DNA from 2 places in the Alteromonas sp. KS69 genome. Region 2 is predicted to be linked to the other one. Evidence: predicted binding sites of a transcription regulator. Region 2 holds the regulator's gene; the other holds the start of a gene.
What was found. Region 2 encodes FliA, which starts transcription of late flagellar genes. Its sites were predicted from a motif close to CTAAAGNTNNNNNNNNNNNNGCCGATA; they were not measured.
Positions count from the first base shown of each region.

Region 1: the regulator FliA is predicted to act here: its motif matches at 8,313-8,339, upstream of pomA (flagellar motor protein PomA).

Region 1 is NZ_PYHU01000036.1:58,342-74,037, forward strand. It holds gene ribD (bifunctional diaminohydroxyphosphoribosylaminopyrimidine deaminase/5-amino-6-(5-phosphoribosylamino)uracil reductase RibD) at 1-448, shown strand, start outside; gene C7Y69_RS16860 (riboflavin synthase) at 464-1,126, shown strand; gene ribBA (bifunctional 3,4-dihydroxy-2-butanone-4-phosphate synthase/GTP cyclohydrolase II) at 1,149-2,249, shown strand; gene ribE (6,7-dimethyl-8-ribityllumazine synthase) at 2,473-2,946, shown strand; gene nusB (transcription antitermination factor NusB) at 2,960-3,382, shown strand; gene thiL (thiamine-phosphate kinase) at 3,428-4,393, shown strand; gene C7Y69_RS16885 (phosphatidylglycerophosphatase A) at 4,412-4,912, shown strand; gene dxs (1-deoxy-D-xylulose-5-phosphate synthase) at 5,026-6,903, opposite strand; gene ispA ((2E,6E)-farnesyl diphosphate synthase) at 6,936-7,826, opposite strand; gene xseB (exodeoxyribonuclease VII small subunit) at 7,855-8,106, opposite strand; gene pomA (flagellar motor protein PomA) at 8,388-9,152, shown strand; gene C7Y69_RS16910 (flagellar motor protein MotB) at 9,152-10,081, shown strand; gene C7Y69_RS16915 (SAM-dependent methyltransferase) at 10,207-11,460, opposite strand; gene C7Y69_RS16920 (DUF1365 domain-containing protein) at 11,468-12,196, opposite strand; gene C7Y69_RS16925 (NAD(P)/FAD-dependent oxidoreductase) at 12,196-13,461, opposite strand; gene C7Y69_RS16930 (SDR family NAD(P)-dependent oxidoreductase) at 13,474-14,193, opposite strand; gene C7Y69_RS16935 (nuclear transport factor 2 family protein) at 14,190-14,615, opposite strand; gene C7Y69_RS16940 (LON peptidase substrate-binding domain-containing protein) at 14,904-15,479, shown strand; gene C7Y69_RS16945 (sigma-70 family RNA polymerase sigma factor) at 15,609-15,696, shown strand, end outside.
Region 2 is NZ_PYHU01000005.1:325,592-341,287, forward strand. It holds gene C7Y69_RS04775 (methyl-accepting chemotaxis protein) at 1-51, opposite strand, end outside; gene C7Y69_RS04780 (DUF938 domain-containing protein) at 595-1,191, opposite strand; gene metH (methionine synthase) at 1,184-3,808, opposite strand; gene C7Y69_RS04790 (homocysteine S-methyltransferase family protein) at 3,817-4,884, opposite strand; gene metA (homoserine O-succinyltransferase) at 4,888-5,826, opposite strand; gene C7Y69_RS04800 (DUF2802 domain-containing protein) at 5,927-6,367, opposite strand; gene C7Y69_RS04805 (chemotaxis protein CheW) at 6,457-6,948, opposite strand; gene C7Y69_RS04810 (chemotaxis protein CheW) at 6,923-7,774, opposite strand; gene C7Y69_RS04815 (ParA family protein) at 7,781-8,545, opposite strand; gene C7Y69_RS04820 (chemotaxis response regulator protein-glutamate methylesterase) at 8,617-9,747, opposite strand; gene C7Y69_RS04825 (chemotaxis protein CheA) at 9,778-11,994, opposite strand; gene C7Y69_RS04830 (protein phosphatase CheZ) at 12,007-12,771, opposite strand; gene cheY (chemotaxis response regulator CheY) at 12,806-13,189, opposite strand; gene C7Y69_RS04840 (RNA polymerase sigma factor FliA) at 13,226-13,957, opposite strand; gene C7Y69_RS04845 (MinD/ParA family protein) at 13,954-14,820, opposite strand; gene flhF (flagellar biosynthesis protein FlhF) at 14,817-15,696, opposite strand, start outside.

The DNA of each region.
Region 1 (15,696 bases), on a different contig from region 2:
TATTCGCCAGCCAGTGCGGATAATTGTGAATAGTGCCGATGATCTTTCAAGAGACTACAGGTGCATGAACGATGGTCATCCCACCTTCGTGGTATCTACCCAAAATAGCGCCGATACTGACAACCGCCAACACCTAACCGTTGATGCGATGAACGGTAAAGTGGATATCAGTAAATTGATGCTGCAGTTAGGCGACATGCAGTTTAATGAAGTGTGGGTAGAGGCAGGACCGGGTTTAGCTGGCGCCTTACTGATAGCTGGTGAAGTAGATGAACTCATCTGTTATCAAGCACCTAAGCTATTGGGAGACAAAGGGGTGAGTATGGTATCTTTACCCACCTTTACCGAATTGAATCAAGCTATTGAATTGTCGCTGATTGAAAGTCGACAAATAGGTAACGATATTAAGCTTCGTTACCTTCTTAACACCCTTAACACGCCTCAATAGCCTTATAGGAACATTATGTTTACTGGAATTATTCAAGCTTTAGGCAAGATTACCAAACTCGATAACCGAGGTAGTGACATACGGTTAACGGTTTCATCAACTACACTGGATATGGCCGATGTAGCGCTTGGTGATAGTATTGCTACCAACGGGGTATGCCTTACCGTAACTGATATGGGTAGCGATTATTATTGCGCTGATGTATCGGCTGAAACCATAAAACTTACCGGGTTTGCCCATTACGGCACGGGCTCTACTGTGAACCTTGAAAAGGCAATGCGACCCACTGACAGACTGGGCGGACACATTGTTTCAGGTCACGTCGATGGCGTGGGCGAGATCAGTAAAATTATAAAACACACCGACTATGTTGAATTTTGGGTAAAAGCACCTACATCTTTAGCCAAGTACATTGCTCATAAGGGCAGCATCACTGTTGATGGTGTGAGCCTTACAGTGAATGAAGTCAACGGTGCTGAGTTTATGCTTTGGATAATTCCTCATACGCTGAAAGAAACGGTGATGGGACATTACGAAGTAGGCACCGCTGTAAATTTAGAAGTAGATGTAATAGCACGTTACCTTGAACGCTTAATGATGGGTGATAAAGCAGCGTCACCGATATCAAAAGACATTGATATGGCGTTTTTGGCTGAGAACGGATTTTTGAGAAAGTAACCCTACAAGAAGTATAAAAACTATGGCATTTAACACCTCGAAAGAAATTATTGAAGACATTCGTCAAGGTAAAATGGTTATCTTGATGGATGATGAAGATCGTGAAAACGAAGGCGATCTTATTATGGCAGCAGAGCATGTCACGCCAGAAGCCATTAACTTTATGGTAACGCACGCCAGAGGTTTAGTTTGCCTTCCTATGACAGAGGCGCGTTGTCGTCGTCTTAATTTACCGTTAATGGTGGATAAGAACGAAGCGCAGTTTTCTACCAACTTTACGGTGTCGATTGAAGCGGCAACGGGCGTAACTACAGGTATATCAGCCGCCGATCGCGCAGTAACTATCAAAGCTGCGGTCGCGAAAGAAGCAAAGGCGACTGACATTGTGCAGCCAGGCCATATCTTTCCACTAATTGCAAAAGAAGGTGGGGTATTAAACCGCGCAGGCCACACTGAAGCGGGCGTGGATTTACCTCGTTTAGCAGGGCTCGAACCCGCGGGTGTTATCGTTGAAATCCTAAATGAAGATGGCTCAATGGCACGTCGTCCAGAGCTTGAGAAATTTGCCGAGAAACATGACCTTAAAATTGGCACCATAGCCGATTTAATCGAGTACAGAAATTTAAACGAAACCACCATCGAAAAGGTTGCTCAGTGCAACCTACCCACAGAGTATGGTGATTTCGAGCTTCATACTTTTAAAGACAGTATTGATAATCAGCTACACTTTGCTTTAAAGAAAGGGGAAGTTAGCGCTGAAAACCCAACACTGGTTCGCGTGCACCTGCATAACACTTTCAGTGACTTGTTGGGCTCTACCCGAGGTATTCATCGCTCACTAACGTTATCTGAAGGAATGCAAAAAATTTCTGATGAAGGCGGTGTTCTGGTATTGCTTGGTAAAGATGAGCAAATTGAACAGCAAGTTCGTCGCTTTGCCGCAGAAGATAGAGGCGAACGTCCAACGGGTGCTGATTGGCAAGGCTCGTCACGTACTATTGGTGTGGGTAGCCAAATTTTAGCCTCTATTGGCGTACAAAAAATGCGCCTGCTAAGTAAACCTATTAAGTATCATGCGCTGTCAGGTTACGGCCTAGAAGTGGTTGAGTACGTTCACGACTGAGCGGTTTATAAAGGAGGGGGAGCGCCTGCCGCAAACACGCGGTGAATACATCCATGTACGCTCCGCCACCGCATCCATGCGGTGGAGGGTTTACGGCAGGCACTCCCCCTCCTTATCACTTGGCTGCGGCTAATGAACTAAGTAGCAGAGTAAAAGAAACAATCGATTTAGTTTGGGCGTAGTTGTGGTATACTTCGCGCCGTTTTTCTCGAGGAATGAAATCATGCAAGTAGTTGAAGGTAATATCAGAGCGACCGGTAAGAAGATTGCTATTGTTGTTGCACGCTTTAATAGCTTTGTTGTTGAGAGCTTATTGGAAGGCGCATTAGACACATTAGACCGTCACGGCGAAGTGAATGAAGACGATATCACAGTGGTTCGTGTTCCAGGTGCTTATGAGTTGCCTATTGTTGCTAAGAAACTTGCTGAGAAAAAATCTTTTGACGCCATTATTGCACTAGGTGCGGTAATTCGTGGCGGCACACCTCATTTTGACTTTGTTGCAGGCGAATGTAACAAAGGCCTAGCGCAAGTATCGCTAGAATACGGTGTACCGGTATCTTTTGGCGTTATCACTACAGATTCTATTGAACAGGCTATCGAACGTTCTGGAACCAAAGCAGGCAACAAAGGCGCTGAAGCAGCCTTAGGTGCGCTTGAGATGGTTAACGTTATCGATGCTGTTGAAAAGCTTTAAGGTAAAAAATTAAGTGAAAGTTTCAGCTCGTCGTAAAGCCCGTGAACTTGCCCTTCAAGGCATCTATTCATGGCAAATGAGTCATAACGATATTCAACAAATTGAACTGGCGCTTGCGACCAGTAACGATATGAAGAAAGTTGATATGGCTTATTTTCAGGCACTGCTTCGCGGTGTGGCGCACAGCGCTAGCCACTTAGATACGACTATTAAGCCGTACCTGGGCCGTTTGCCTGAAGAACTAGATGCAATCGAAAAGGCTATTTTACGCATTGCGACACTGGAACTTACAGAGCGTAAGGATGTGCCTTATCGCGTAATTATTAATGAAGCGATTGAACTTGCGAAGTCTTTCGGGGCCGAAGAAAGTCATAAATTCATTAATGGTGCGCTTGATAAAGCGGTTCGCTCGTTGCGTAAAGACGAACGCGATTAACCTTGTACAGTGGCATTGGATGTCACAAGGGTTTAATAGACTATCGTGAAAGAATTTGATCTTATCGGCCGTTACTTCTCTGATGGCGGCCACACTCGTAAAGACGTAGTTATTGGTATCGGTGATGATTGTGCCGTAACTAACGTTCCTAGTAATCAACAATTAGCCGTTACCACAGATACTTTGGTTGCAGGTGTGCACTTCTTAGAAGATGCGCCAGCAAAATCGGTTGCGTATAAAACCGTAGCGGTGAATTTGAGCGATTTAGCCGCCATGGGCGCTGAACCTGCTTGGATCAGCTTATCGCTGTCGTTGCCAACAGTGAATGATGAATGGCTTAGCGAGTTCGTAGATGGTTTGTACGAGCTTACGCAGTACTATTCTGTGCAGTTAATTGGTGGCGATACCGTTAAGGGCCCGATGGCCATGACCATTACGGCGCAAGGGTTTATACCACCCGGTTCCGAACTGACCCGCAGTAATGCAAAACCCGGTGATTGGGTTTATGTTACAGGCACCTTAGGCGATGCTGGTGCTGGCTTGGATATTCTGCAAAATAAACTTAACGTGGCCGGTGAAGCGCGAGATGTGCTTATTAATCGTCATTATTACCCTACGCCTCGAGTAGCAATGGGTACGGCACTTCGTCGTATTGCTTCATCGTGTATTGATGTGTCTGATGGCTTAATCTCTGATTTAGGCCACATTTTGAAAGCATCAGGCTGTGGTGCAAACGTACATGTTGATAAGCTTCCTTTATCGAGAGCGTTAACCAGTGCCGTAGATAATGCCCAAGCGATCGAATATGCACTGTCAGCAGGCGACGACTATGAGCTCATCTTTACCGTAGGTGAAGAACAGCGAGGTAACTTTGAAACCTCGATGGGCGGTAGTAGTGTGAAAGCAACTTGCATTGGTCAGCTTACTGGGCAAGCGGGTCAGTTGTCTTTGCTAAAAGACAATCAGCCGTTTACACCAACCAATGAAAATGGCTACGAACATACTTTCTAGAAGCTAATAGAGCATTTTATGCAAAAAGAATATCGCGCTAGAATTAGCATGAAAAATCCAGTGCACTTTTTAGCGCTTGGGTTTGGTAGCGGACTTATCCCGTTTATGCCTGGAACCTTTGGTTCTGCGGTAGCAATACCACTACTTATATTGTCGGCCAACATGCCTGTGATGGTATTTATCGCTTTCACTGTTTTCGCCTCAATTTTTGGTATTTATCTGTGCGGAAAAACCGCTGATGATATGCAGGTGCATGATCACGGTTCTATTGTGTGGGACGAAGTGGCAGGTATGTTTATTACCTTCTTATTTGTACCTATTACTGCACCGTCTTTGCTAGCAGGATTTGTGCTGTTTCGCATATTCGATATTTTAAAACCTTGGCCAATAGGGCCTATCGATAAGCGCTTACACGGCGGTACAGGCATTATGCTTGATGATATAGTGGCTGGGGCTATGGCGTGTGCGTGTTTACATATTATGATGATGATGTGGCCGGCATTTACCACCTTGTTTTAAATTGGACGAAGATAAGTTCGTGCAATAATACGCAAAATTTGTACATATTAAAAAGCCCGCAACTGCGGGCTTTTTGTTTTTAAAGGCTATTGAGCGAGAGTGAAAGCAAACAGCTAGCTCAGTAAGCTTCTAAGTGTGGAGGTAATACCTTCGATATCTAGTCCATGCTCTTTGTACATTTCCTGTTGCGTACCTTGTAAAACAAAGCTGTCTGGAAGCCCTAATGTACGAACAGGTTTCATAATACCTTGCTGTTGCAAGTACTCAAGCACACCAGAGCCTGCTCCGCCGGCTATACAGCCATCTTCTAAGGTAATAAGCAAATCGTGTTCTGCCGCCGCTTTCTCAATAGCCTGGCCGTCGAGCGGCTTAACAAAGCGCATATCAATAACCGTAGCATCAATAGCTTCGGCAGCTGCCAATGCATTAGGTAAGAGTGTGCCGAAATTCAATATGGCTGCTTTTTTCGATGGCTTGCCGGTAATAGCGCGGCTAACCTTCGATTTACCAATAGGTAACTCGGTCATTGCGGTGTCAGGGGTAATGCCCATTCCAGCACCGCGAGGGTAGCGTACCGCCGCAGGTTTTTGTGCTTTATGACCTGTATAAAGCATTTGTCTGCATTCATTTTCATCAGATGGTGCCATCACAATCATATTTGGTATGCAGCGTAAAAAGGCAATATCAAACGCACCTTGGTGGGTGGGGCCATCAGCCCCCACAATACCGGCTCGGTCAACGGCAAATAAAACAGGCAAGTCTTGCAACGCCACATCGTGAATAAGCTGATCGTAGGCACGCTGTAAAAAGGTCGAATAAATCGCAACTACTGGGTTACACCCGTCTTTGGCTAAGCCCGCAGCAAAGGTAACCGCATGTTGTTCTGCAATGGCTACATCGAAATACTGATCAGGGTATTGCTGCGAAAACGCGACCATGCCTGAACCTTCACGCATGGCAGGCGTTACCGCCATCAATTTAGGATCTTGCGCTGCTATATCGCACAACCAATCGCCAAAAATAGCAGAAAAAGTTGGCGCTGAAGGCTTCGCTTTTGGCAACGCGTTATCGGCAGGGTTAAATTTAGGCACCGCGTGGAATTTAATCGGGTCTTTTTCAGCAAGGGCGTACCCTTTACCTTTCTTAGTGACCACGTGAAGCAGTTGCGGACCTTTAAATTTGCGCATATTACGCAAGGTATCTACAACGGCATCTACATCATGGCCATCAATAGGGCCTATGTAATTAAAGCCAAGCTCTTCAAAGATTGTGCCGGGCACTACCATACCTTTAAGGTGCTCTTCTGCGCGACTAGCGAATTCTTTGATAGGCGGTACATTGCTTAATAGTTTTTTAGAGCCATCGCGAATAGAGTTGAAAACATTACCCGTTAATAAGCGAGCTAGGTGACTATTAAGCGCACCTACGTTTTCAGAAATAGACATTTCGTTGTCGTTTAACACCACAACCATATCTTTATTGATGTCACCAGCATGGTTCATCGCTTCAAATGCCATGCCCGCGGTAATCGCACCATCACCAATTACGGCAACCACTTTACGGTTTTTGCCTTCTTGCTCGGCGGCAACCGCCATGCCAAGTGCAGCACTGATAGACGTAGACGAATGGCCTACAGCAAAAGTGTCGTAGTCGCTCTCAGGAGGCCAAGGGAAGGGGTGTAAGCCGTCTTTTTGTCGAATCGTCGACATTTGCTTAGCGCGACCCGTAAGAATTTTATGGGGGTAGGCCTGATGACCCACATCCCAAATCAATCTGTCGATAGGCGTGTTATAAATATAATGTAAGGCCACAGTAAGCTCGACCGTGCCTAAGCCCGACGCAAAATGTCCACTGGTTTGGCTTACACTATTTAGTAAATATTCTCGTAATTCATCTGACAACTCACGCAATTTCTCTTGCGGTAACTGTCTTAACTTATCCGGCGTTTGCGCAATAGCAAGCGTGGGGTAATGTTGGAGGTCTAAACTCATTATTTATTATCTTTTTCAACATGGTTGCAGAACTAATGGTCTCGTTTTACCAATAGTTCGCTAAACGCAATTAAACTGTCTGTATTGTAGGGTAAACGAGCCAAGGCTTGAAGGGCATTCTGATGCAGCTTATCAAGTTCTCGTTTTGCACCTTCAATGCCAAGTTTGGCAGGAAAGGTATTCTTACCCAAAGCAATGTCAGAGCCTGCTGGCTTTCCTAATTGCTCACTATTACCTTCTACGTCAAGAATGTCATCTTGGACTTGAAATGCAAGACCAATATCGTCGGCATAAGCTAATAAGTCTGCTTTACTGTTGCTATCAAGGTCTTGAGAAACAATAGATACCATTTCAACACATGCACGAAGTAGGGCGCCGGTTTTCAAATTGTGCAGTCGCTTAAGCTGCTCAAGGCTTATTTCTTCACCCGTGCTGGTTAAATCGATTGCTTGCCCGCCACACATACCGCGATAGCCAGCGGCGCGGGCTAACACAGAAAGTAACTCGCCACGTTTATTGGTTGCGAAATCACTTAAAGGCGCATCTGCCAACGTGCTAAAAGCAAGCGCTTGCAATGCATCACCGGCTAATATTGCGGTGGCTTCATCGAATGCAATATGACAAGTCGGCTGGCCGCGACGCAAATCGTCATCGTCCATGGCTGGCAAGTCATCATGTACAAGCGAGTAAGCATGCACACACTCAATGGCCATACTAATAGCCATTTGATCGCCTTTAGGCACATCCAGGGTGTTGCCGATAACTTGAACCAGTAAAGGTCGCATACGCTTTCCTCCCACCAACAACGCGTGACGCATTGCTTCTTTAAGCCGCGGCGCGTCGTGGGGAAGGTCATCAATAAGCGTATTTAACGACGTATCGGTCTGCTGCTTAACTTGCTGATGCAATGCAGTGAAATTCATACTATACCTGTTTGTTGCGACACGAGGCTTAAGGTTGCTCGTCTTCAGGAAGAGGGTGTAATGCGCTTTCGCCTTGCTCATTAAGCAAAATTTTAACTTTTTGCTCGGCTTGCTCTAACGATTTCTGACCTTCGCGGGAAAGGGCTATGCCTCGCTCGAATTTTTCTAGTGCAACGTTTAATGGCAACTCACCGTTTTCCATCTCATTAACGATTGCATCTAATTCGGTAAGGGTTTCCTCAAACGAGGGAGAATTTGTCTTTTTCGTCACTTTCGTCACAATCGCACTCATTTTTAGGCGTTTTTTGGATTACGCGCACATTAACTGAGGGTAGCCAAAGGGTCAAATGGTTTGTCAATATATGCCCTATTGCAGCTATCTATGATAACGTTTTGTGAAGCAACTCTTTGTATTAAAAACTACCGCCTAAAGTTCGACTAACCTCATTATGTATACAATAATTAAGGCAATTTGCGATAATCTTGTTATAGAAATTCTATACAATGCCGATAGAATACGAGTAATAGTATGCAGCGTCTGCAAAAAATGAGGAAGAGTGAGTGGATTTAGCAACCGTCATAGGTATGTTGGGCGCCATCGGCTTTGTAGTAATGGCCATGGTTATGGGTGGCAGTATTGCCATGTTCATCAACGTACCGTCTATCTTGATCGTATTTGGTGGCACCCTTTTCGTTATTTTATCCCAATACACTTTAGGGCAGTTCTTTGGTGCAGGTAAAATTGCAGGCAAAGCATTCATGTTCAAAATTGATACGCCTGAAGATCTTATTGAAAAAATTGTTGAGATGGCAGATGCAGCGCGTAAAGGCGGTTTTCTTGCATTAGAAGAAGCTGAAATAGACAATCCGTTTATGCAAAAAGGCGTAGACATGTTAGTTGATGGTCACGACATAGAAGTGGTCAGAGAAACCTTAGCGAAAGATATCTCTATGACCACCGAGCGACACGAGTTTGGTGCCACCATTTTTAAAGGCATGGGTGATATCGCACCAGCAATGGGAATGATTGGAACTCTGATTGGTCTGGTGGCCATGCTTTCTAACATGGATGATCCTAAATCAATTGGGCCAGCAATGGCGGTAGCACTATTAACCACCTTGTATGGTGCATTTCTTGCCAACATTATTTGCCTACCCATGGCGGTAAAGCTCGGAAACCGCGCACAAGAAGAAAAGCTTAACCAAATGTTAGTGCTCGATGGCATTGTAGGGATTGCCGATGGGCAAAACCCGCGTGTTATCGAAGGTATATTGAAAAATTATCTGGCGGCAAGTAAACGCGGTACGGGCGCTGAGGACGAATAATGGCTGAAGAAGAGTGCCCAAAATGTCCTCCCGAAGGGCTTCCTGCATGGATGGGGACCTTTGCTGATTTGATGTCGTTGCTCATGTGCTTCTTTGTACTCTTGCTCTCATTTTCAGAAATGGATGTACTGAAGTTCAAGCAAATCGCCGGCTCAATGAAGTTTGCCTTTGGTGTGCAAAACAAAATTGAAGTGAAAGACATCCCAAAAGGGACGAGTGTTATTGCGATGGAGTTTAGGCCTGGTCGTCCAGATCCGTCGCCCATCGACACTATTCAGCAACAAACAATCGAAATGACTCAGCAGATGCTAGAGTTCCAAGCGGGTGACGAAGATTCATCCGGCGGTAGGCAGAAGCAAAGGGGTGAGCAGCGAGGGGGGCAGTCACAACAAACCGCCACCGATCAGTCGTCCTCAGAGTCGCAAAGTTCAGATCAAACACAAACTGCTGAGTTAATGAAAAAAGTAGCGCAGCAGTTACAAAAGCAAATTCTCGATGGCGCAGTAGAATTGGAATCTTTAGGTCAGCAGTTGACTATTCGCATTAGAGAGAACGGTTCATTTTCTGCCGGTTCTGCATTTTTACAACCTCAATTTCAGCCTATTTTACGCAAAATTGGTGTGTTATTAGCAGACGTTCCAGGGGAAATAGAAATCTCAGGGCATAGTGACGGACAACACATTGCTAATGAACTCTATCGTTCTAATTGGGATTTATCGTCTCAGCGTGCCGTAGCCGTAGCTGAAGCCATGCGAACAGCGCCGGGGTTCGATGAAAGCAGAATGTCTGTAGTCGGCAAGGCCGATACCGACCCCATGGTGGAAGATGCAACAACACCGGCGGATAGAGCACGGAACAGACGGGTAGAGATTAATATCAATCAAGGTAAACCAATGACTTCTCAACCTATATCAGTGGTTGATGAATAGGTTGCTAAGCAAAATACAAAATCAAAAAGGGCGAATCAATGATTCGCCCTTTTAGTTTGAAGTTGTCTTTTATAGGCAATTAACGTGGGTTTTTATAGTCAACTAACGTTGTTTTTTATAGGCAACTAACGTTGCAGTGCCTCCCTGTGATGTGGCTTAGATATTACCAATTGCACCGTACTAATGGTTCTTTCTAAAAAACCGCCTTCACAGTATTTTAAATAGTAAATCCACATACGCATAAAACGTTCATCATAACCATCGTTGAGTAATGCTTCTTTGGCGCTAATAAAGGCTTCGTACCAATGATTAAGGGTTTGAGCGTAATCTAATCCGATATCATGCAGGTCTCTAATCATCATGTCGCTATAGCGCTTTAAATGAGCGTTTAACTGATACTGTGAGGGAAGGAATCCACCAGGGAAAATGTATTTTTGAATGAAGTCCACACTGCTGGCGTAACTTTCGTAACGTCTATCATCAATGGTGATGGATTGTAGCAACATTAGCCCATCGTCTTTAAGCAGCGATGAACACTTCTCAAAAAAGTTACCTAAGTAATCTTTTCCTACAGCTTCAATCATTTCAATTGAAACCAGCTTGTCGTACTTACCTTCTAGCAAGCGATAGTCTTTTTTCAGTAAAGTGACTTTATCAGACACTTGTGCGCGCTCAATCCACTGCTCTGCCCACGCATATTGTTCTTCAGAGATAGTGGTGGTGGTCACTTTACAACCATAATGCTTGGCTGCATATACCGCTAAACCACCCCAGCCAGTGCCAATTTCTAAAAGATGGTCACTTTCTGTTAACTGAAGCTTGTCACAAATTGTTTTAAGTTTGTGATTTTGCGCTTCTTCTAAACTGGCGTTCACATCAGGATAAATAGCCGATGAATACATCATAGTGTTATCAAGAAAACGAGTGTAAAGCTTATTACCCAAATCGTAATGGGCTTCAATATTTTTCTTGGCTTGGTCTTGTGTATTGCGGCGGGCAAAATGCTGAATTTTCAGAATAGGCATGGAAATCCACTTGAACTTGTTTTCCCAAGCATCAAGGGTAGATAGGTTACGCGCAAATATCTGTACAACTGCCGTCACATTGTCACTTTCCCACAGGCCATCCATATAGGCTTCACCTGCACCCACGCTACCGCCTAATAATAACTGGCGATACGCCTTTACGTCTTTGAAATTAATCGTAGCGTGCAAGTCGTCATTTGGGCTACCCATTGAAGCAATTTTGCTGCCATTTTCCATAATGGTAAGTGAACCATGTGGAAGTTTCTCTAAACACTTTAAAAATGCGCGCCTACAAACCTTGTCTAAAAGAGACGCTTCTGAAGGGGTACTAAATACAGATTCACCGGAAGACATGTAGTTATTATTCCTGACTTTTCTTAGGGTGGTTATAAAGTGGCGTTCGCTTTATAAGTAACTTAAGCGCCTGCCAATATATGCCAATCATTGTTCTAATGGTCATACTAGGTATACGTTTCATAACTCGACTTAGATTCGCATTATCTAATGAAAGCCGTGTTAAATTAATTCCAGCACTAAATTCTTTATCGCCTCGAACGCAGTCCATCGTTAACGCGAGACGTTGGCTAGGTTGCGTAATTCGCCATTTGTACGTCATGTCCATGGGATTAAACGGCGATACATGAAATGCTTTCGGTGTATCTGCTTGTAAGGCTAAATCGACCAAATAATAATGCCGCTCATTCCAAGGGGTATTACTGACTTCTGCTAATACATGGGTAAAAGAATTGTCTTCGCCCTTTAAATAGTAAAAATTAACAGGGCTGAAGTACATTCCCCACATACGAAGTTGCCCAAGCATATATACATCACCGCTTAAGGTATCCTCACTTAAACTATTCATTTTTTCTAGTACGCTTTGGTCTAATGGTGTGTTGCTATCACCTAAATAGTCTTCACGTTTAAAGCGCACTCTTGCTTTAGAATTAACAGAGAAGTGCTTCAAGGCTGCTGGCAATGCATCGACTTCGTTTAACTTTATCCAGAACAAATAAATATGATAGTCGAACTTATGTTGGGTAGGTGAAAAGCGCTCGTGATACACCTTTCCTTCATAAATAGCGCTATCCATCAAAGGTTAACTCCAAATCGCTCGCATACATCTAATGCGCTATGCACGCCATCTTCATGGAAACCGTTATACCAGTAAGCGCCACAAAAATGCAGATTATCCACACCACATATTTGGCTTCGGCGCTGTTGTGCATTCACCATAACTTCACTAAATTGAGGGTGCGCGTATTGATAACTACCCAGTAACGCGCTTGTATCAATTTCATCCGTGTTATTTAGGGTAACGCAGTAGGTGTTGGGCGCGTCTAATCGCTGAAGAATATTCATATCGTAAGTCACCGAGGCCGGTCTTTCCTCCTCGCCAGCATCGTCTTTTAAGCGGTAATTCCAACTTGCCCATGCAAGCTTTCGCTTAGGAAGTTGGTTTGTATCTTTGTGCATGACGACATCGTTTTCAGCAAAGCCAATGGCGCCCAACACAGCTTGCTGCGCTTTGGTGGGGGTATCTAGCATTGCTAGTGCTTGGTCGCTATGACAGGCAAAAATAACGTGATCAAATATTGCTTGAGCGCCAGATGTGTCAGTAACTTGCCACGTATCACCCACTTTCTTAACATTAGTAACGCCACATGATAATTTTACCTTGTCTTGAAAACTGGCAATTAACGGGGGAATATAAGTGCTAGAGCCACCTTTAATGGTATACCACTGTGGCCTGTCACTTATGTTGAGTAAACCGTGGTTGTTGAAAAACTGAAGAAAGAAAGTCAGCGGGAACTGCCTAGTTTGAGCAAGACTTGCAGACCAAATAGCGGCGCACATGGGCAAAATATAGTAGCGCGCAAAGTCATCGCTTAATTTTAACTCGTTAATGACATCTTGAAGTGTCATTGAAGAAGTGTCTCGCTTCTCGGCGACAAAAGCTTTACAAGCTTTATTAAACTTCAGAATGTCGCGTACAATGCGCCAAAACCTCGGGCGTAGTATATTTCTACGCTGTGCAAATAAACTGTTTATTGTATTGCCATTGTACTCGATGTTAGCTTTCTTACTGGTAACAGAAAAGCTCATCTCGGTAGGTTGGTATGCAACATCAAGTTGCTTCATCAGCTTTATAAATCTGGGGTAAGTCCAATCATTAAATACAATGAAACCGGTATCGATATTTCGTTCAATGCCATCATCAATGATTTTCTTAGTGGCGGTGTGCCCGCCAATGTAATCATTGGCCTCATAAACCGTTATATCAGCCGTTTTATTTAACAAATACCCGCAAGTCAGGCCTGAAATGCCTGTCCCAATAATCGCTACATTTTTTGTCATTGTTATTGTGCTCTACTGCTTTTCTCGCATTGATAGCGATAATTTTTTTTGTAATCCTACAGGTAAAATATGCATAAACCTTAGTATGAAACCAAACATGCGGGGGAAAAAAACGTTTTGCTTGTCGGTTTCAATACCTTTAAGCATAGACTCGGCCGCTTCAGTGGCCGTAATTTTCATTGGCATATCAAAATCATTTTTGTCGGTAAGAGGGGTTTCAACAAACCCTGGTGATACCGCTTGAACCTTTATACCCCGGTCGTGTAAATCGACCTCTAAGCTTTTCGTGAAATAGTGAAGGGCTGCCTTGCTTGCCCCATAAGCCTGAGAACGGGTAAATGGTAGAAGGCGAGCCATACTATCCACGATGACTAGCTTATTCCCTTTCTTTAATGAAGGAATGAGCGCCTCTACACAATGAACCACCCCAAAAAAGTTGGGCTCGAAAACGCGCCTAAACATATCTGACTCGAATTTATCAATGTCTACGTATTCACAAGTGCCTGCATTTAAAATAGCAATGTCGCACTTTACGTTGTGAAGCGCCTGTTTTGCATCCTCTAGAGAAGTTACATCAAATTGAAGCGGCTGAATATTCGGCTTCGACGCTAGCTCATTTAGAACATCTTGGTTTCTACCACATGCAATTACCTGATAGCCTTTTTCTGCGGCTTGAAGTGCTAAGGCTTTGCCAATACCCGAGGTGGCGCCTGTAATGAGTAATGTCTTCATTTCGCTAACCTCTTTTTAATTTTCTTCACAAAGAAGCCTAACAGAGGAATGTGTTCATATACCATTTCCCCTAAATCATAATAATCTTTGTGATAAACAATAATGTCATCCTTTACCGTTAGTTGGGTGTTCCCATCCACGGTAATCAACTTATCACTTTGTTTAAGTTTGAGGTTCATCGTCCAGTTAACAATATGAGTCACACTGTTACTACTCACTGGCGCAATCATCGATATGTCAAACTGACAACGCTCGGCTTGTTCTAGCAAGTTCGCAAAATATTTCTGAACATCATCTAGGCCATGGTGGGTAGTGATAGGGTCAACAAATGTAACGTTGGAAGCATATATATCGGATAAGTCATCTAAAGTGATTTGGCATATATCGGCGTACATGGTTGAGAATCTATCTAATACAGTCATTACTTCTTCACTTTGTTAATTTGCTAACGTAAAACAACTATGTAACTCTTTGTTACTATTGCTAATACTCGATAAAGTATGTTTGTAACTACTATACACGCTATTTTGATTGTCGTTCTATTATTCCAAGCGTAACCGAGTGAGTTAACGTTTTCTTAATATAGTCATTTTACAAATAAAGCGGCGCGTAGGATCATTGTCCCTAGACTAAAGTGTGAAATTTTTTCCCTAGCGATCCAATTTGTTCACAGTGGCGTAATTGCTTATGACCAAAAGAGTTAAGAGTTTATGAGTAATACACCGATTCCACTATTTCCATTATCTGCCCACTTGCTTCCAGAAGGACGCATGGCATTACGTATTTTCGAACCCAGATATACGCGCATGGTTAAGCAGGCATGCGCTGAAAACAAAGGGTTTGTGATGTGTATGCTCAACGCATCAGGTGATAAATCCCGTAATGAACATATTTATCCGATTGGTACCTACGCTAAGGTTGTCGACTTCGATTTACTCGATGACGGCTTGCTTGGCATAAAGGTTGCTGGATTAGAGTTAGTTGAGGTAACTGATGTAGCAGTTGAATCAGATGGGTTACGTACAGGCCATTGTCGTTCTGTATCGCCTTGGAACTGCGAAATATCACCTCAGCAATTAGCGCCTATAAATGAGCGTTTGAAAGAAATTTTTGCGAAGTATACGGAGATAGCATCACTTTACGAAGAAACCCGGTTTGACGACCCTACATGGGTGTTAAGACGGTGGCTTGAATTGTTACCTGTTGATGGTGGACAAAAGCAGCAGTTTCTTAATAAAGGTGGTGACAAGAACTTACTTAACTATCTTTGTGCTTTAATTCGATAAAACGAATTAAGAGATAACTTCTTAAATTCCATTAAACAATTGTAATGTGGATTTGGCGATTTTTTCGAACTTCTTTCATCGTTTGTTTGTAAACTATATTAATAGAATCGGATAAACGGACGAAACCTTATGTTAGTTGGAATTCCTTTAGAACAAAGTAAGAGTACGATTAAACCGAAAGAATGCGCGGTTGAGATGTCAGATTACCTAGTAGAAG
Region 2 (15,696 bases):
GCTTCCCCCCACGATCAACATAAACTTCTTCTGAAGGGACAATGAACTCATGATTACTACTCTATTTGTTTTTTTATTTTAGTCGCGCGCAATAGATAATGAACATCTGGCGCTTAATATCGTCCACTCTCTTAAAATAGTAAAAGGCGCTCCCTTCCACTTTACTCATAATAATCAGTGCATTATTACTTTCCAATACAAGCGAGTCGATTTCAACTCATATTTAACGCAAAAAGCCAATTCAACTAAAGTTTAAAAAACAGATTAGATATTTTTGTTTATTTTGCACACAAGTTAGCTTTAAGTGGTTAAATTTACTGCAATCAATGAAGGGAAGTCGATACAAAAAGCTGTAAGCTGTAAGCTGTGATGTCAGTAAGAAATGCTACAGTGAATAAAACACTGATAGAGAATAAAGCCAACAGAGAATGAGATGCTGAAAACTGATTAGAGTAATAACAGAAGATAGGTCTTCGAAAATTTCCAAAATTTTTAAACTATTTCGAAACGACTTCAAGACTCTTTTAAAAATACAAGATGAACAATACAGCCACGACCAAATACATCATGGCTGTATGCGGAAAAACATAAGGGTTACGGCTTATGCCACCCCAATAACAAGTTATTGGCCGGCATCTTATGTATTTCACGCAGCACTAAGTCATTACTCCATGCTGTCAGCTCGCTGATATCACGATAGCCACCATATCCACGTTCGATAAGTGATTCATGAAATACTCTGTTACTTTCAGAAGAGAATTCGCCGCCAATAGTAAAGGGGCCATATTGACAAAAAACACCACCCGAAGGTAAGTATTCACTTACTGATTTCATCAACAGTTCAGCTTCATGACGCTGCATAATGTGGGCGGTATTAGCACTGTAGATACCTTGAATGGGTAGCGATGGAAAGCTGTCTTTACCTATAGTTAACGCCACGGGCTTTGTGACATTGGGTAACGAAGCTTCTTCTAACCAGGCTATAATACCTTCATGATAGTCAGGTTGGTCGCTACAATACCATTGCAAATGCGGCAAGTTTTCAGCGAAATATACCGCGTGCTGACCTGTCCCACTGCCAACTTCTAATACGCCTTTACAATTAGCAAACGTGCGATTAAGCACAGCTAAGATTGGCGCTTTATTGTTTTCGCACGCTTGGCTAAACGGCTTTGAGAACGACTCAGTCATGTAAATTAGGCCCCAACCATTTCTCAGCTTCTTCCAGTATCCAACCTTTGCGCGTGGCATAGTCTTCCACTTGGTCTTTTTGTATTTTAGCCACGGCAAAGTATTTACTTTGAGGGTGGGAGAAATACCAACCCGACACCGCCGCACCTGGCCACATGGCGTAGCTTTCGGTTAGTTTCATGCCGGTGTGTTGTTCCGCCGATAATAAATCCCAGATAAGCTGCTTCTCGGTATGCTCTGGGCACGCGGCATAACCTGGCGCAGGGCGAATACCTTGGTACTTTTCACGAATAAGGTCGTCATTGGTTAAGTTTTCACTCTCGGCATAGCCCCAATACACTTTACGCACTTGTTCGTGAAGGTATTCGGCAAATGCTTCGGCTAACCTATCGGCCACGGCTTTCACCATAATACCGTTGTAGTCATCACCAGCTTTAATGAAGCTATCGGCTAGCTCATCTTCACCTATTCCGCCTGTCACTGCGAAAGCACCGATATAATCATTAATACCTGATGATTTCTCTGCAACATAATCGGCTAAGCAGTAGTTAGCAAATTTATCTTTTAAGGTTTGTTGACGAAGATGATGCGCTACACCTTGCACTTCTGAGCGCGACTCATCGGTATACACTTCAATATCATCATCTACGCGGTTGGCAGGAAATAAGCCAATAACCCCTTTAGCGGCTAATGAGTTGTTAGCAATAATGTTATCTAGCATCTCATTAGCATCGGCGAATAAGGATCTTGCTTCTTCCCCAACGACTTCATCTTCTAAAATTCGTGGGTATTTACCAGCCAAAGACCAGGTTAGGAAGAAGGGCGTCCAGTCGATATACGGACGCAGCGTAGCAATATCTACATCCACTGGCGTTACGCCTAATTTTTTAGGGGTTACCGGTGCTTCTGTAAAATCTGGCGTGAAGGCATTAGCTCGCGCTTGCGCTAAGGTCACAGGCTTACTTCGAGGCTTCTTACGAGCATGCTGATCGCGTACTTTGTCGTATTCTTTTGCCAGTTCTTCGGCGTAAATATCTCGAGAGCCACGATTAAGTAGTTTTTGACACACGCCAACAGCGCGACTCGCATTGGGTACGTAAACCACAGGCGCATGATAGTTTTGCTCTATCTTCACCGCAGTGTGTGCTTTGGAAGTAGTTGCGCCGCCAATTAATAACGGTAAGTCGAAGCCTTGACGCTCCATCTCTTTTGCCACATGCACCATTTCATCAAGTGAAGGGGTAATAAGGCCAGAAAGGCCAATCATATCTACGTTTTCATCTTTTGCCACTTGCAAGATAGTGGCAGCGGGCACCATCACCCCAAGATCAATCACTTCAAAGTTATTACATTGAAGTACAACGCCTACAATGTTTTTACCAATGTCGTGAACGTCGCCTTTCACGGTAGCAAGCAATATTTTGCCATTGCTCTTAGTACCATCGGATTTTTCGGCTTCAATGTAAGGCTGTAAATGAGCCACGGCTTTTTTCATTACCCGCGCCGATTTTACAACTTGAGGCAAGAACATTTTGCCTTCACCAAACAAGTCGCCAACAATGTTCATGCCGTCCATCAACGGCCCTTCAATTACGTGTAGCGGGCGCTCGGCTTGAAGGCGGGCTTCTTCAGTATCATCAATGATGTAATCGGTAATGCCTTTTACAAGCGCATGGGCCAAACGTTTATTCACGTCTTGCTCTCGCCAGCTTAAATCTTCTTTTGCCGCTGCTTTACCGTCGCCTTGATAGTTAGGGGCAATATCAAGCAAACGCTCCGTAGAGTCACTACGGCGGTTAAGAATGACATCTTCTACCGCTTCGCGAAGCTCCTTTGGTATTTCATCATAAACTTCAAGCTGCCCCGCATTCACAATAGCCATATCCATACCAGCACGAATGGCGTGATACAAAAACACCGAGTGCATCGCTTCGCGAACAGGGTTGTTACCTCTAAACGAGAACGATATATTAGAAAGCCCCCCCGAGATATGCGCATAAGGGCAAAGCTCACGAATTTTTCGGGTTGCTTCTATGAAGTCTACGGCGTAGTTATCGTGCTCTTCTATACCCGTTGCTACCGCAAAGATATTCGGGTCAAAGATAATGTCTTCTGGCGGAAAGCCGATAGACTCTGTCAGTAATTTATAACTGCGCTGACAAATCTCTACTTTTCGAGCTTGCGTATCGGCTTGGCCTTTTTCGTCAAAAGCCATGACTACCGTGGCAGCACCATAACGTTTGATTTTTTGTGCTTGGGCAAGAAAGCTTTCTTCGCCTTCTTTAAGGCTGATTGAGTTTACAATCGCCTTGCCTTGCACACATTTTAGCCCCGCTTCAATCACTTCCCATTTTGATGAGTCAATCATAATAGGAACCCGACTGATATCGGGCTCGGACGCAATCAGGTTTAAAAAGGTAACCATGGCCTGCTTGGAATCAAGCATGGCCTCGTCCATATTGATATCGATAATTTGCGCGCCGCTTTCCACTTGCTGGCGGGCAACATCAAGAGCCGTTTCATAATCGCCTTCAAGAATAAGACGCTTGAAACGTGCTGAACCGGTAACGTTAGTACGTTCACCAATATTAATAAATGTAGAAAATTGTGCGCTCACGCTGCCTCCTAATGTACAAACGGCTCAAGGCCAGACAAACGCATTTTGGGTTCGAACTTAGGCACTTTTCTTGGTGCTATGCTGCTTACCGCCTCGGCAATAGCACGAATATGTTCTGGCGTACTGCCACAGCAGCCGCCCACAATATTCACTAAACCTGATGCTGCCCATTCTTTGATATGCTCGGCCATTTCAGGCGCTTCTAAATCATATTCGCCAAACTCGTTGGGTAAACCCGCATTGGGGTGAGCAGAGACAAGGCACTCGCTAATAGTTGAGACTTCTTCAACATATTGGCGTAACAAGTCAGGCCCCAAAGCGCAATTTAAGCCAAACGAAAACGGGCTAATGTGGCGCATTGAATAATAAAAGGCTTCAGAGGTTTGCCCCGAAAGCGTTCTGCCTGAGGCATCGGTAATGGTGCCTGAAATCATCACTGGCAAATACTTACCTAGTTTTTCGAACACGGTTTCCACGGCGAAAGCTGCCGCTTTAGCATTTAGCGTATCGAAAATGGTTTCAAGCATAATCAAATCTACGCCGCCTTCGATTAGCGCTTCGGTAGACTCTGTATAGGCTTCTACTAAGGCGTCGAAAGTCACGTTGCGCTTACCTGGGTCGTTAACATCAGGAGAGATAGACGCAGTACGATTCGTTGGGCCTAATACACCAGCGACAAATCTGGGTTTATCAGGGGTTTTCGCTGTGAACTCATCAGCGGCTTTTCTGGCTAATTTAGCGGCAGCAATATTGATGTCTCTAGACTGCGCTTCCATGTCGTAATCGGCCATGGCTATTGTGGTAGCATTAAACGTATTGGTCTCAACGATATCGGCGCCAGCTTCAAAGTAATCACAATGAATTTGATAAATAATATCCGGCTGTGTAATGGCTAAAAGGTCGTTGTTGCCTTTCACATCACAGTGCCAATCGGCAAACTGGGTACCACGGTAATCTTCTTCTTCCAGCTTATGCTGCTGGATCATGGTTCCCATCGCACCATCTAATACAAGAATACGTTGTTGTGCAGCGCGTAGCAGTGTTGCTTGGGCGCTAGAAACTGGATGTTGACTCACGCGTTACCTCTTTGGCTGTGATTTTTCAGCTAACTGATTTAAGTCATATGGCGTTGTTTGGTAAACATAGTAGTTTAACCAGTTCGTAAAAAACAGACTCCCGTGGGAGCGCCATCTGACGATAGGTGGCTTGGTCGGATCGTTATCCGTAAAATAGTTTTTGGGTATAGACGGTGTCTGCCCTGCCTTTACGTCTCTAAAATATTCATCGCCAAGGGTATCAGCATCGTATTCTGGATGCCCCGTAACAAACACCATGCGCTTATCTTCTGAGGCGACAATATAAGCGCCTACTTCTTCAGACTCTGCCACCACATGCAGTCCATCTACACTATTGTAATTCGCGGTATCGATATGACCATAGCGAGAATGAGGCGCATAGAATACCGGGTCGAAGCCACGCAATAATTCATTATGGGGGTCGTTTACTTTGTGCTCGAACACGCCTGAAAATTTTTCTTTGCGCAGCGTGCGGGTAAAGTTATAAAAATGGTACATAGCAGCATGTGCAGCCCAGCATAAATATAGCGTGGAGTTAACGTGACGCTGTGCCCATTCTAAAATGGTAGTCATGGTATCCCAGTACTTTACGTCTTCGTATTTCAACAATGCTAGAGGAGCACCAGTCACGATAAGCCCATCGTACTTTTTGTCTGCCACTTGTGAAAAGTCGTGATAGAAAGCATCCATGTGAGACTGAGGGGTATTTTTGGGTGCCTGACTATCGATGCGAATAAAATCTACATCAATTTGAAGTGGCGTGTTGGAAAGTAATCTCAACAGCTGTACTTCAGTCTCAATTTTATTAGGCATCAAGTTTAAGATACCCACTTTAAGAGGACGTATATCCTGATTCGCCGCCCTATTGCTCTCCATGGTGAAGATGTTTTCGCCCAACAACACATTCTGCGCAGGCAGTTGTTCTGGTATACGAATTGGCATAGAAGGCTCCAGTCATAAGTTACTATGACTGTATTGTGGCAATTACCACACAGATGTCAACATCTTTACGTCTAGACGTCTAAACGGACGTTTAATTACATTACCCAGAAGGGGATTGTTTGTGTACCATAAATAACATTTCTGCTTCGGCACGAGGAATATCACAAGCCTCCATCACTTCCTCGATACTAGCGCCTTGCTTTACTAACTCGGCCGCTCGCTGATAAAGCCTTAGGGAGGGATCCTGGAGTTTTAGTTCACGAATCTGATTTTCGAAGTCATCTTGTTTAGTTTGAAGGGCTTGTAGATGGCGAGTGACCACTAAGCTTCTGGTTTGTGCTTCATTTTGTTGATGACCAAAATCTCGAATTTGGGTATCCATGTCATCGGTTCTACGCGTTACCAGGTCTTGCAGTTCGCTTAATGCCGCATGTGTTTTTCGCTCTTTAAACGTCAGCCATATTGCAAAAACACCAAGTGCTATCACAAGCGCAAGCAATATAAGTTCGTTGATTGTTGGAGCAATAAACTGCAGATCCATATGCGAAGAAGCCTTAATTCGTACCTATGTAAACCGGAAATAAAAAAGGCAGATAACTTAGTTACCTGCCCTTTAGACGTGTAGGTTGACTAAATTGAACTTAGTTCATCCCACTCTTCGTCACTTAAAAGCTTGTTTAAATCCACGAGAATAAGAAGCTCACCGTCTCGGTTGCTTACACCTTGGATAAACTTAGCACTTTCTTCAGTACCCACGTTTGGCGCACTGTCAATTTCAGACGAGCGAAGGTAAACCACCTCAGCCACGCTATCAACAAGTATACCCACGACTTGTTCATCAGACTCGATGATCACAATACGGGTATTGTCCGTTATTTCTGTTGGTGGTAATCCAAAACGTGCACGTGTATCTATGACCGTAACAACATTACCACGTAGGTTAATGATACCTAGTACGTAGTCAGGTGCGCCGGGTACAGGTGCAATTTCAGTGTAACGCAATACCTCTTGTACTTGCATTACGTTAATACCGTATGTTTCCTCACCTAAGCGGTATGTCACCCATTGAAGGACTTCATCGTTACTATCGGTGGTATTACTGTTCGTTCTTTCGTCGCTCATGAACCTGGCTCCCAATACTCGGTGTCTGGTCGTTACTGCCTAAGCCTTTGTTAAGCATAGATATTAATTCGTTAACGTCAATTAACGCGCACATTTTCTCTTTAACCATCCCCGCTAACCAGGGACGCTTACCGGTAGACTCACGCCATTTGACGTCAGCTTTTGCCAAGGTGACCGTGTTAACCAGTTTCTCACTGGCCAATCCCCACGAACTATCCCCTAACATAATAAGATATCGGTAGTTCAATGACTCTGCGAGACTCTCATCATACTTTTCTGGCATGACCCATCTTGCAGAATCTACAACGCTAAGCTTCTCTTCGCGATGTATCATTACCCCCATGAACCAATCCGGCTTCCCAAATAGAGGGCCTATCTTTTCAATCTGATGTATACCACCTAGGGTGGTTAATGGCACTGCTAATGTTAACCCTGCCACTTCAAAAAATAATGCCTGAAAATTATTTTCGAGGCTGTCGACCAACAATGCTTTTTCTAAAGGTTGCTCCTCTTCTGAAGAGGCATCGACTGATTCAGCAGTCTCATTATCTATTTCATTGTAGTCGCTTTTTTCGTATTGCGTAGTTTCTTCGACATCTTTGCCTGTGCTAGATGACACTGCTTCAATAATGGCTTCTTCAACCACTACTTGTTCAGTGGTAGGTGCTTCATCAAATGTGGCTTCTTCGGCTAACGTTTGCACCGCTTGCTCAAGCAATTTTGCCGTTCGCGCAGTCACGTCTGCCGGATCATCTGGCTCTTTTAATAGGCTATCGAGATAAGCCTCTACAACGTCTTCCCGTGCAAAAGGTCCTTGATTGCTCATCTAACTTTACTTCTCCAAAACCTCAAGTAACTTGCTATAAGCCGTTACCCCTCGGGTTTTCGGGTATGCTGCGGAAATTGGCAACTGTACTAAACTCGCATCTCTAAAATGCGTATCTACGGGAATTACACCTTGCCAAACCCGCTCTCCATAATCGCTCATTAAACGCTTTCTAGATTCAAGCGCCGCGTTAGTGCGTTTGTCGAACATAGTAGGAATAATCACAGTGTCAAAAGACTTTTGAAGAGAGCGCCCCATTATTTCCATAGTGCGTATCATTCTGTCTAAGCCTTTCAGCGCCAAATACTCTGTTTGTGTCGGCACTATCACTTTATTGCATGCTGCCAATGCGTTGACCATAAGTACACCAAGTACTGGCGGACAATCAATAATGACCACATCAAATTCTTTCTCTACTTTGGCCAGCGCTTTTTTTAGCACTAAGCCCATTCCTTGCTCGCTACCCATTGTTCTGTCTAATGTGGCTAGCGCCATGGTAGCGGGCAAAACGTACAAATTATCTAGCTTAGTTGGACACAAACAGTCCATGACCATATCGGCAGTAATTTCAGAAGACTTAATAAAAATGTCGTAGACAGATTGACTGAGTAACTCTGCGTCTATGCCAAAATAGTAACTCAATGAGGCGTGGGGATCGGTGTCGACCATCAATACCCGCTTCCCGCGTTGAGCTAACAAACCACCTAAGGTTACTGTTGTTGTTGTTTTACCAACTCCGCCTTTCTGGTTTGCAACTGTCCACACCTTCATCGTTTTAATTCCCAGCTTATATTTACTTGGGTTGTCATTCACTCACAGGCAATACTATCGCTGCGCTTAGGCTATGTCATTTCGGTTAAGATACAGCTGCTCATATCATCTATATCAATACTGTTAACCGATATGTTTGCAACAGCTACCGCTTGAGGCATGCCATAAACAACACATGAATCCTGATCTTGCGCCCAAATAGTGGCACCGTTGTCTTTCATCAACCGGCAACCTTCTCGCCCATCTGCACCCATACCAGTTAATATAATACCCAATAAATCGCCACCATAAGCTTTGGCCAGCGAACCGAAGGTTAAATCAACACTCGGCTTATAGTTTATTTTATCAGACGGGTTAGCGTCGGTAATTACTACTTTCTTATGAGAGCCTGAACTCTCTATCAACATTTGTTTACCGCCGGGCGCTAAATAAGCGCAACCTGGTTTCAATATGTCACCATGTTCAGCTTCTTTAACCGCAATATCGCAATGTGAATTAAGTCGCTGTGCGAATGCGTTAGTAAAAGTGCCTGGCATATGTTGCACCAACACAATTGGATAAGGAAAGTCTGATGGCAGTGCTACCAGTATCTTCTGCAATGCCACTGGTCCACCCGTAGATGCTCCAATTGCTAAACACTTATACCTTTTACCAGAAGCCTTAATCGAGGAAACGGTGGGCTGCCTCGTGGCATCTTTCCTTCCGCTAAGTAGATTAGAACTCTTGAAAAACGCTGGTTTCGGCGCGTTATCAGGAAACTTCCTACTTTCAATACGCTTTAATACAGGGCGTTTTATACCGACACCACGCCGTGCAATCAATCTTACTTTTGTACACAGCAGTCGTGCTGCGTCTTTACGGTCTTGGGCGATATCTTCGAATTTCTTTGGTAGAAAATCTAATGCTCCGGCTTCTAACGCATCTAGGGTCGCTTGTGCACCATGGTGCGTAAGCGACGAAAACATCAAAATAGGCACGGGCCGTTTTTCCATAATGGCTTTTACCGCTGAAATGCCATCCATTATCGGCATTTCCACATCCATTGTGACTACATCAGGTAGCAGTGTATCTATTTTATCTAGTGCATCTTGCCCGTTACGAGCTTCACCAATAACTTCAAGCTCTCTGTCATCGTCGAGAATCTCGCGAACTCGACGACGATAAAAAGTAGAATCGTCCACGACCAGGACTTTAAAGACCATGGATGTTAATTTCCTATTTGTTACGCCGTTTTACTTTAAGGGCTTTTTAGCATAACGCTTCAGTAAGCTAGGAACATCTAAGATGAGTGCAATTCCACCGTCGGATGTGATAGTTGCTCCCGCCATACCTGGCGTTCCTTGTAATAAGGCATCTAATGGTTTTATCACCACTTCTTCTTGGCCTATTAGCGCATCAACAACAAATCCAACTTGCTGGGTGCCTATTTGAACCACGACGACGTGACCTTTTTCTTTGCTTATATTTTTAGGTCCGCGGATCAACCATTCTCCGAGGAAGAACAGTGGTATCGCTTTAGAACGAACTATCATGGTTAATTGGCCATCAACCGTATTGGTTTTCTTGATGTCCATATTGATAATTTCGTTGACCGCACCTAACGGTAACGCGAACGTTTGTTTCCCAACCACAATCATTAGGGTCGGTAATATTGCAAGCGTGAGTGGGACTTTAATATCGAGTCGAGTACCTTTCCCAAGCTGGGAATCAATATTAATAGTACCGTTAAGCTGGTTAATTTTTGTTTTAACCACATCCATGCCTACACCACGGCCCGAGATATCACTAATCTCAGTTTTCGTTGAGAAACCAGGTGCAAAAATAAGATTGAACGCTTCAACATCAGACATACGCGCAGCCGCATCGGCGTCTAAAACACCTCGGCTTATAGCAATCTCTTTCAGTTTTTCAGCATCCATCCCCTTACCATCATCTTCAATGGTAAGTAAGATATGGTCACCTTCCTGAGAAGCCGATAATCTCACGGTCCCCATTCGGGTTTTACCTGTAGCAGCACGGTCATCAGGCATTTCAATACCATGATCCACTGAGTTTCTTACTAAGTGAACTAAGGGATCAGCCAATGCTTCTACCAAGTTTTTATCTAAATCTGTCTCTTCACCTTCCAATTCCAAGGTAATTTCTTTTTTCAAACTACGTGCTAAGTCTCGAACAACGCGAGGGAAGCGGCCAAACACTTTCTTAATTGGCTGCATACGGGTTTTCATAACCGCACCCTGCAAATCACCCGTCACCACATCTAGGTTAGCAATTGCCTTCGACATACTTTCGTCGGCATTGGTTATTCCTAAACTCAGCAAACGATTTCGTACTAATACTAACTCGCCAACCATATTCATAATTTGGTCTAGGCGCTTGGTATCAACACGAACTGTAGTTTCTGCTTGAGGAGGTGCTGGGGTTGCTTTTTTGTCGTCTTTCTTAGCCGCTGGTTTAGCGGGCTCTGACGCTTTTTTAGCTGCTGGACTAGGCGCTGGCGCTTTTGCGGCAGGCGTTGATTTAGCCGGCGTACTAGCGGCAGATTGCTCTGCCTTGGCTTTCTGAATTGCTTCTGTCGCCTTTTTATCTACGGGCGGCGTATTTGCTGCTGGTTCAGCACCTTGCGCTGTAGGGCCTTGTCCTGAACCATGTAATTGGTCAAGCAATGCTTCAAATTCATCGTCGGTAATTTCTTCACCGCTAGGCGCTGCCGCTTTCGACGCAGCTACAGGCGCTGGTTCTTCTTCTTTGAATTTACCTTTACCGTGCAATTCGTCTAGCAGTGCTTCAAATTCATCGTCGGTAATATCATCACCTGAACCACCAACCGCGGGGGCTGCCGCTTTTGGTTCTGCTTTCGCAGATTTACCTGGGGCATTTGAACCATGAAGTTCATCCAGCAAGGCTTCAAATTCATCTTCAGAAATCTCGTCGATGCCGCCATCGCTACTTGCGGCAGGCGCTTCAGGTACAGGCGCTTCTTCTAACGCGAATTCTTCTTCGGCAGCGGGGACTTCAGCCGCTTCACTACTGTCACCAAAGATGTTTTCGTCTGGGGTTTCTGGGGTGCTTAACTTATGCAGCAAATCAACTAACTTTGCGTCTGCAGGAATTAGTGGTTCTTGCGCTTTAACACGCTCAAACATATCGACTACTACATCGGTGGCCTGAAGAATGGTATCCATTAATTCAGGCGTAAGAGTACGTTGTCCGTTTCGCATTACATCGAAAACGTTTTCTGCACCATGGCAAATTTCAACTAATTCGGTAAGCGACAAAAAGCCGGCGCCACCTTTTACGGTATGGTAACCACGGAAGATAGCATTCAGTAAATCTGCATCTTCAGGATTATTTTCCAGATCAACGAGCTGTTCTTGTAATTGTTCAAGGATCTCCCCAGCTTCAACTAGAAAGTCCTGTAATATATCCTCGTCAACATCAAACGCCATGCGCCCGCTCCCCTAAAAACCTAAGCTAGACAAAAGATCATCTACGTCATCTTGGCCAGATACCACATCATCGCGTTGGTCTGCATCAATAATTGGACCTTCGGCTTCGACACTATCGATCTTGTTAACTTTTTCGACTTTCGCTTCCAATGGCTTGTCTTGCTCCGCCTGTTCGGGTTCACCGAACATCGTCAGCATATTAACTAAGCTATCTTCCACTTCTTTTACGAGTTCAATCACTCTGCGAATAACTTGACCGGTAAGATCTTGATAACCTTGTGCCATTAACACTTCGGTAAGCAATGATGTAAGCTTAGCTGATTGTTTCGATCCGTCTTTTAGCAATTCGTCTAAATCTGCACATAAAACTTTGAATTCGCCCAACTCAAGTTGACGATTCATCAGTTTCTTCCATTCCGGCATAATTTTTTCGATACGGGTAGAGAGCACTTCAGCAATTGGCATACTCTCTTCAACTGCGTCCATGGTGGTATTGGCAGCTTTTTCCGTTTCTTCGATAACGTACATCAGTCGCGTTTGCGCATCAGGAATGTCATCAACGGTTAAATTTTTAATACGTTCATCGATTTGGAAGTTATTCAACGAGTCATGAAGTTGACGCGTTAATTTACCCACTTCAGCAAAGAGCTCAATGGACTCTTTCATCGAAACAGCTTCTAAGACAGCGTTCGCTGATGCGTTATCGCCCTCTTCAAGATACGCTACCAATTTTTTGGCTTCTTCGAGCGTTATGGAGACACTTTCATTTGTCGACATCCAGTAAACCTCATTTCTCTGGTGAGCGTCTGGATCAACCTAAACGTTCGAAGATTTTATCTAATTTTTCTTTCAACGTAGCGGCAGTGAAAGGTTTAACAACATAACCATTCACACCAGCTTGCGCTGCGGCAACGATTTGTTCTTTCTTCGCTTCTGCTGTCACCATAAGAACCGGTAGGTGTTTCAACTTATCGTCGGCACGTATAGCGCGTAATAAGTCGATACCTTGCATACCTGGCATATTCCAATCTGTTACAACAAAGTCAAAATCACCTTGTTGTAGCATAGGCAGCGCGGTGTTACCGTCGTCCGCTTCCTGGATATTGGCAAAACCCAAATCTTTTAGCAGGTTCTTTATGATACGTCTCATGGTAGAAAAATCGTCAACCACGAGAATTTTCATACTTTTATCCAAAATAGCCTCCAATGAGGGGTTAATTGTTATTAATTTCTATTCTTCGTCAACTTGCCACGATTTCATTCGTGATTTGAGTTTTAACATGGCCTGACTATGAATTTGACTTACTCGCGATTCACTAACATCAAGAACTTCGCCTATTTCTCTAAGATTCAGTTCTTCATCATAGTATAAAGAAAGTACAATCGCTTCCCGTTCGGGTAATGTAGTAATAGCATGTGCTAGCGCTTTTTGGAAAGCCCCTTGCATCAAATCTTCTAACGGTGCGTCGCTGCCTCGGTTTTTTTCTGTAGAAATGACATCTTCAGAAACCCCAAGGTCTTCAATCCCCACCAATTTTCCGGCATTCACTTCGTTCAGCATTTGATGATAATCTTGCATGCTAACATTCATTTTAGCTGCAATATCTACATCTCGCGCGTCTCGGCCTGTTTCACCTTCAACTTGAGAGATGGCTTCTGTGATTGCCCTACCGTTTTTATGAACGGAACGAGGAGTCCAATCACCTTTTCTTATTTCATCAAGCATGGCGCCACGAATACGAATACCTGCAAAGGTTTCGAAACTTGCCCCTTTGGAACCGTCAAAGTTTCGTGCAGCTTCTAGCAGTCCAATCATACCTGACTGGATTAAATCATCGACAAGAACACTGGCTGGTAGTCTCGCCATTAAGTGGTGTGCTATCCGCTTCACTAGCGAAGCGTGACGCTCAACTAATTGTGACTTGTCTGTTTGCTGTTGATAAGCGGCTGCTTTGCTATTCAACGCTGACTTCCTACTGCTTTATCTGCTATTAGTTGCTCAATAAAAAATTCTAAATGGCCACCCGGTTGCGCAGGTATAGGCCATGATCCTGCTTTGGCTGCTAGCTGGCTAATCGCCACTGCTGCCGGAGAACTTGGATAAGCATCTACAATTGACGTTTGCTTACGTACTGCTCGGCGTATGTTCTCGTCAAAAGGAACTATTGCTACCAATTCTAGCGCAACATCTAAGAATCGCCCTGTTACTTTAGATAATTTGCTGAAAAGTTCCTGACCTTCTCTAACATCGCGGACCATGTTAGCGACCACTTTAAAGCGAAAGACACCGTGTTCTCGGTTAAGAATTTTAATTAATGCATAGGCATCGGTAAGTGAAGTGGGCTCATCACACACTACCACCATAATATCTTGGGAGGCTTTGGAGAAGCTTAGCACCATATCGGAAATACCCGCTGCGGTATCCACAATAAGCACATCAATGGGCGTGCGCAACTCGCTGAATGCTCTTATGAGTCCTGCATGCTGCGTTGGTGATAGCTCTGCCATTGATTGAGAACCTGATGTGGCTGGTGCTATTTTTATACCGTGAGGACCCGTAACGAGAACATCGTCCAAGGTACACTCACCAGATAATACGTGGGAGAGGTTTTTCTCTACTCGCAATCCTAGCATTACATCCACATTGGCCAGACCTAAGTCTGCATCCAATACCATTACCCGCTTTCCCTGCTTTGCCATAGCAATAGCTGTGTTTAGCGTAATATTTGTTTTACCAACGCCACCTTTACCTCCGGTGACGGCGATAACTTTGATTAATCGTGATTGCTTCATTTTTCGTAAGCTACTCGCTTGATCATCAATCATACTGCTCGTGCTGTTTTAACCACATTGTTACTAGTAGTATGATTCAAACCGTACTTTTTATAAAGCTTTGCAGCAGCAGATACTAAAGATTTTGCTTCTGCAATCTTAATGTCTTCAGGAACTTTCTGTCCATCTGTTACATAACTGACAGGTAACTGGTACTCCACCGCTGCGCTAAGCACTTCGCCTAGAGAGTAGCACTCATCAAGCTTTGTAAAGATACAACCGCTAAGTTCCACCCCTTCGTACGCATCTATAATACGTTGTAATGCAGCATATTGGGTATTCGCTTGCGCTACTAGGTATTTTTTCACTGGCTGCATTTGACCGTTATCAAATTGATTTATCTGTTTAATTAATCGACTATCTCGTTGACTAAAGCCTGCCGTATCAATTAACACTAGTCTCTTATGGCGTAATTGAAACAATAAATCTGATAATTCTTCACTACTTTGTGCTTTACGCACTGTGCAGCCAATAATTTTTCCATATGTGGCTAATTGCTCAAACGCTGCAATACGATAGGTATCAATCGTAATCATGGCAACGGAGTCGGCGCCGTATTTCTGTGCGTAACGAGCAGCTAATTTAGCAACTGTAGTGGTTTTACCTGTTCCGGTAGGACCCACTAACGCTACTGCGCCCTTTTGCGTAAGTATATCGTTACCTGTCACATTAATGCGATTAGCCAATAGGTTTAAAAGATATACCCAAGCGTCACGCTCGTTGTAATGCGACGGCGTATAACTAATCAGTTGCTCTGCCAATGATTGGCTTAACCCCATGTCGGTTAAACGCTGAATTAAATAATGATGTACAGGCTGCTGACGACGACTTTTTGCTTCCATCAAATCAGCAACTTGGTATTGAAGCACA